DNA from 2 places in the Psychrosphaera ytuae genome. Region 2 is predicted to be linked to the other one. Evidence: predicted binding sites of a transcription regulator. Region 2 holds the regulator's gene; the other holds the start of a gene.
The links. Region 2 encodes FNR, which switches genes on or off when oxygen is low (the NO sensors DNR and NnrR bind a similar motif). Its sites were predicted from a motif close to TTGATCTAGATCAA; they were not measured.

Region 1 (3,429 bases), 860 kb from region 2:
AATTTAGTCTCACCAAAAAGAACCGTGTACCGAGTGAGGTTGACTGGATTCCAAGATGAATGGGACGAACGCGGTCAAACAAACACCATTGAGTACACAAACTTACCCCCAGGACGTTATTTACTAGAAGTTTCTTCTTCTATTGCTCCATATGAATGGAGTGTTCCCAAACAGATGACAATCGTCAAATTACCTTATTGGTGGCAAACAAATGTTTTCAAGGTAGTCAGTATTTTTGGGCTAATCTTTTGTTTGTGGTTGTCGTTATATTGGCGCTCGTATCGAGCAAGGCTACGTCAGAAAATACTGCAACAACAAGTCGATGAAAAGACAAAGGCATTACAAATTCAGTCAAGTAAATTGTTAAAGGCCAATCAAGAAAAAAGTGAGTTACTCAAACAATTAGTTGAAAGCTCCAAGGTATTGAAACGATTGTCTAATGAAGATGCATTAACTGAATTATTGAATCGACGTGCCTTCAGTGAAAAATGTGAAGAGTGGCAAACGTTAGCCGATCGCCATGGGGCGAAATACTGCATTGGCTTTTTTGATATTGATTACTTTAAGAGTATTAACGATAACTGGTCGCATAGTGCAGGCGACGCCGCGTTAAAGTCGGTGGCAGATACACTTAAAAACACCCTTAGAGAGCAAGACATAATCGCAAGGTGGGGCGGTGAGGAATTTATTGTATTGTTCCCAGAAACTTCTCTCGACACGGCCTTTGAGATGGCCGAAAAACTAAGAAAAGCAGTTTACATCAAGGATAACGAAGAGATTGCAGAAGGACTCACGATTACCATAAGTGGTGGTGTCGCAAGTTCTGAAAATGCCCACAATTATGAGCAAGTTATTCACCGAGCGGATATGGCCCTGTTCGAGTCCAAACAGTTTGGCCGAAACAAGATAAACGTGTTTTATCCAGACGCTCCAGAGCCCGGAGACAGTACAAAGTTATCGAGCTAACCTACCGTAAATGTTTGATGTAATATTCAGAACTCAATGCTTTGTTACTTACAACTGTTAATTAAAAAGCCAGCGATGCTAATCCATGCGCTGGCTTGTTCAATAATTTTATTAGCAAAACAGTTATAGCTTCATGCCAATTGATAGTGTGTAAACAATAGGATCAATATCAACACTAACAGAACCGGGAGCATTATTTGCACCAAGAGTCGGATTGTTGAGTGTGAAGGTTGCTTTGGTATCAATAGCGATATAACGAACTGAGCCATTAATAAACCAACCATTATCTAGCTGGTAGTCAGCGCCTATTTGGCCCGCAAACCCAAATGAGTTATCTAACTTCAAGTCAGAAAAGCCAATTTCTTGATTTTCAGCCGTTAAGTTTTCATCAAAAAATACAGTATAGTTTAAGCCTACACCAGCGTATGGCTGAAGTTTGCTTGAGGTATCAGCAAAATAGTAGTTTGCTGTAACCGTAGGTGGTAAATGTTTGACGTCTGCAAGTTTCCCAAGTCCAAGTGGATTAGTATTTACACTGACTTCATGACTAAAAGGCGTTGCAGCAAGTACTTCGATGTTCCATCTGTCAGTAATAAAGTAAGCAAAGTTGAGGCCTAGTTGGGTATTGCTGTCTACTGATACACCAAAACCTAAATCACCGCCAGCTAAGAATATATTCGAGCTATTGTCTTGAGGAGCAACGGTTGTTGCACCAATGCGAACTAGCATGTCATCAGTTTGATGAGCTAGAGCAGGAAGAGTCGTAACTGATAGTCCAGTTAAGGCAGTAAATAGAGCGGCATAAATACGATTTTTTGTCATTTCCAATCTCCTTTAAAAACTGAGTGCAGGATATAGAGAATGGGAGTTAGAACATTTGATCTAAAACAAATTAAGTCGTTATGGTGGTAAGGAATATTTGTTGGATTGTTGAAGGACTTCAGGCATAAAAAAAACGACATTCTTTATAAGATTTGTCGGTTATTTTTTCTCTTTTTTATCAAGAGAAGTGGTACCAGTGGGTGGACTTGAACCGCCACGCCCGAAGGCAACGGATTTTGAATAGACGGTGCCTAAAAATTAACATCTTAAAATAAGTGCGAGACGGCCGATAAGCCGTCTCAATCACCTTAAATTTATTCAATAAGCTCTAGTACAAATAAACGCAGAAAGGTAGCCATGGTTTTTAATTGTTATTTAATGTTTCTTGTAGCCCATAAGTGTAATAAATCTAACCCTATAGTGGCCGCGGCTAGTGCAGTTGTTTCACTCTGATCATAAGCTGGTGCTACTTCAACAACATCCATGCCTACCAAGTTTATTCCCTGTAAAGCGTTAAGGATTTTAAGTACCTTATCTGTTGTTAGACCACCACATACAGGAGTTCCAGTACCTGGAGCAAATGCAGGATCTAAACAGTCTATATCAAAGGTTAAGTAAACCGGCAGGTCACCAATAGTTGTTTTAATTTGCTCAACTATGTCACTTACTGACATGTCATTTGCTTGCATAGCGTTAATTACATTAAAACCATGACCTTTTTGTTTGTAATTTGTACGAATGCCTATTTGCACAGAATTTTCTTTTTCTATCAAGCCTTCGTTTGGCGCATGGTAGAACATTGTGCCATGGTCGTATCGACTGCCATTGTCATATGTATCGGTATGTGCATCAAAATGAACTAACGCCATTTTTCCAAATTTTTTGGCGTGAGAACGCAACAATGGCAAGGTCACAAAATGATCTCCGCCAAGACTCAATAGGCTCTTACCTGATGATAGTATTTCATCAGATGCCATTTCCACCCGCGCACAAAACTCTTCACTGTCTCCAGCCGAAAAGACCAAATCGCCCGCATCCGCCAAACTGCACACCTCCGCCAATTTAAAGTCCCAAGGAAAACGTCGACCTTCCCATGCTAGGTTAATTGATGCTTGACGAATGGCGTCTGGCCCCATTCTTGCGCCGGAGCGACCAGAAGTAGCCATATCAAAGGGCAGTCCTAATATCACTACATCGGCATTGCTTTTAGTTGGATCTAATGTCAGAGGAGACCGCAAAAAAGTCATCGCGTTTGAGTATATGGAATTATCAATCTGATTAAATACACTGCTGGTTAAAATCGACATTAAAAGTCCTCCAAATATGTGTAGCCGTTTAACCCGGCTACTAATTCATTAAAAATATCTTCACGTTCAGTATTTGGTAATTTATTGTTTACCAATTCACTGTATGTTTGTTTGAATTTACTTGCTTCTAAATGCACATAGGTCAGCATATCTTCGACAGTATCACCTTCATTAATTTCTGTGATTTCAATCTGTCCTTCGTTATCAAGCAGAACAACAACACTGTGTGTGTCACCAAATAAATTATGCATGTCCCCTAATATTTCTTGATAGGCTCCTACCAAGAAAAAACCGAGTAAATACTCATTCCCTTCTTTCCAACTAGGAACGGGTA
Region 2 (3,429 bases):
GGCATTACTGCTGAAATTACCCTACCTTCTGGTGACCTAGTTGATTTGGCTATTGGAAACGCACAGCATTGTAAAACTACGCACACTGGCGCTAATGTTTACGTCTCAATTATAAAAGAACAACAAAGCATACCGATAGCCGAGTTTAATTTGGCTGATCAAGTGAAAAACGGTACGACGACCTTACTGCAATATCTACGTAGCTTAAATCTTAAGTTGGTAATGTTAACCGGTGACAAAAGTGAAAACGTAGCAAAGACTGCAAGCGAACTTAAATTAGATGACGTACACCTTGGTTGTAAGCCGGAACAAAAAGCGGCTTTAGTTCAAAGTTATCAAAATAATGGTGATGCGGTGATGATGTTTGGCGACGGCGTTAATGACGCACCTGTATTTGCTGCTGCGGATGTGAGTGTTGCAATGGGAAGCGGCGCAGACATAAGTAAACAATCAGCAAGTATTATTATTGTTAAAGACCAACTTCATACCGTCAGTAAACTGTTTGAGTACGCACACAAGACAAAACGCATTATTAAACAAAACCTTTTGTGGTCTTTGATATACAATATTTCTATATTGCCAGTGGCGATGCTAGGTTTTGTGCCACCTTACATCGCGGTGATCGGTATGTCGGCTAGTTCGATAATTGTCGTGACCAACTCTTTAAGGCTTTTAAAGTAGGATAAATCAGTGAGTATTATTTATTACTTAATTCCCATCGCCATTGTATTTGTGATCATAGGTGTATACGCGTTTTTTTGGGCTACAAAATCAGAGCAATTTGAAGATCTCGAAAAACAAGGCTTATCCATATTAATGGATGACGATATGCCAAAAAAGGAAACAGCAAAACCAGCCGAAAATAATACCGACAATCAATCTACCAAAAATGGGCGTGTTTAATGCTCATTAGCACAGCGTTTTTTATGGGCTTGTTTGGCCTAGTCCATTGTTTAACTATGTGTGGTTCGCTCTCAATGGCACTTGGCTTCTCAATCCCAAGAGAAAAATCAATTTTGCGCTACACCACATACATTAGTTTTGGGCGTATTAGTGGTTACGCCTTAATTGGCTGCATCGCAAACTACTTTTCACAAGGTATCATTTCTTTAAGCGGTGGAAATGTGTTGTACCTAAATGTTTTCGCTAGTTTGTTGATGTTTGGCATTAGTTTACACATCTGTAACGTTTCGAATGCCGTATTAAACATAGAAAAAATCGGCGTTTGGGTTAACAAGTCATTAGAGCCGATAAAAAAACGTTTATTGCCCATTGATAGTGTATTCAAATGTTTGATGTATGGGCTGTTTTGGGGATTTTTACCGTGTGGTCTGGTCTATACCGCTTTAAGCTTAGCCTTGGTTGCTCCCTCACCATTACACGGGGGTGCCGTCATGTTTATGTTTGGTATCGCTACTCTTCCTGCACTAATTGGTATGACAAGTCTGAATAATAAATTGGCTATTTACATAAAGCAGAAGAAAATTAGAACTGTGTTTGGTATGTTTATCATTCTGATGGCATCATATCAGTTGTATACAACCTGGTTAAAATTACAAGGACTTGAATAATGACTCAATTAAGAAGCAAGAATCAATGTGGTCAGTTTTCTATAAGCTGTTCAAATTGTAATTTAAACCAGCTGTGTTTGCCTTTTTCGTTAAACAATGAAGAGTTAACCCGACTTGATGATTTGATTGAGCGAAAGAAACCCTATCAAAAAAACCAATATCTATTTGAGGCCAAGCAACCTCTACGTGCTCTCTATGCCGTCAGGTCAGGTAGTTTCAAATCCTTTTTAATTGATGAAAACGGTACCGAACAAATTACGGGTTTCCATCTACCGGGAGACATTATCGGTTTTGATGGAATCGCAGATCAAAGTTATAAAACATATTCTCAGGCATTAGAAACCTCAATGGTTTGTGAGATCCCATTTAATACCATTGACAACCTTTCAAGCTCGATGCCGAGCTTACGCCAACAAGTTCAAAGATTAATGAGTAATGAAATATCTGCCGACCAATCTATGTTTATGTTACTTAGTAAGAAAACCGCCGAGCAGCGAATTTGTACATTTTTAGTCTCTTTGTCGAAGCGGTTCGACGAGCGTAACTTGTCAGCAACAATATTTAGATTGACCATGACTCGTGCCGAGATCGGTAACTATTTGGGTCTTACCGTTGAGACAGTGAGCAGAATCATCAGTAAGTTGCAAAAAAAGGAATTGATCAATTTAGATGGTAAATTCGTCGAAATCTTAAACGTCGATGGATTGAAGCAACTCGCTTAGTACCTTGTAGAAAATATTCGATAGTATTGATTTTCTGACAAAAAGATTGATTTAGTTCAATAAAAACTCATTCAAATCCCTTTAGTCTGTTCTACACTAAATGTAGAAAAGGCAAAAAAAAGGGATTGTCATGAATACTTTCAATAAATTACTAGTTGTAGTTGACCCAACTGAAGAAGAGCAAAAAGCGTTATTACGCGCTATCGAACTCGCCAAAAAATCTCCCGTTACCCTCACCTTATTTTTGTCTATTTATGACTTTTCTTATGAAATGACAACAATGTTATCGGCTGATGAACGCGATGCCATGAAACAAGCTGTTATTGGTGATCGTACACTTTGGCTAGAAGAACTTATTGCCCAGCAAGACCTAAAGGCCACCCCGATTGATTACAAAGTCGTTTGGCACAACCGCCCATACGAAAGCATTATAAAAGAAGTCTTATTTAACAAATATGACCTCGTTATCAAAGGTACTCATGCGCACGACACTTTAAAGTCAGTCATCTTCACGCCTACTGATTGGCACCTACTACGTAAATGCCCGGTACCTGTGTTATTAGTCAAAGAACACGCTTGGCCAGAGCACGGCAAAATTTTAGCTGCAGTTTCTGCCGGAACCGATGATTCAGAGCACAAAAACTTAAATACCCAAATCACTCAATATGCCAATTACATGGCAAAACTGCTTCATTCCGAGCCACACTTGGTAAACGCATACCCGCCTACACCAGTGAATATAGCAGTTGAGATCCCAGAGTTTGATCCACAAGAATACAATTCGTCGATGAGACAACATCACACAGAAAGCTTGGCCAAACTCGCCTCAGAAAATGACATTGTTTCGTCGCACTGTCATGTACTTGAAGGGATGCCAGAGGACGTTATACCGCGTCTCGCGCAAGAAATGGACGCCGAATTAATCGTAATCGGTACCGTGGGTCGACAAGGCATTAGCGCCGCTTTGATTGGTAATACAGCCGAACACGTCATTGATAATGTTGAGTGTGACTTATTAGCTGTCAAGCCTGACGACTTTGAGTGCCCTATTAAAATCTAACAAATGTCTCGTTGCTGAATTTGTTGTTTAAATAACATCGCGAGCCGATTATAATGCGCCCCTGATTTTTGAGGGT

Region 1: a site for FNR is predicted at 1,844-1,857, ahead of J1N51_RS12780 (OmpW/AlkL family protein). Genes of this name have one in related genera too.

Annotation. Positions count from the first base shown of each region.
Region 1 is NZ_CP072110.1:2,888,283-2,891,711, forward strand. It holds gene J1N51_RS12775 (ligand-binding sensor domain-containing diguanylate cyclase) at 1-966, shown strand, start outside; gene J1N51_RS12780 (OmpW/AlkL family protein) at 1,090-1,788, opposite strand; gene speB (agmatinase) at 2,160-3,095, opposite strand; gene speA (biosynthetic arginine decarboxylase) at 3,095-3,429, opposite strand, start outside.
Region 2 is NZ_CP072110.1:412,342-415,770, forward strand. It holds gene J1N51_RS01875 (heavy metal translocating P-type ATPase) at 1-681, shown strand, start outside; gene ccoS (cbb3-type cytochrome oxidase assembly protein CcoS) at 691-903, shown strand; gene J1N51_RS01885 (sulfite exporter TauE/SafE family protein) at 903-1,571, shown strand; gene fnr (fumarate/nitrate reduction transcriptional regulator Fnr) at 1,571-2,293, shown strand; gene uspE (universal stress protein UspE) at 2,424-3,353, shown strand.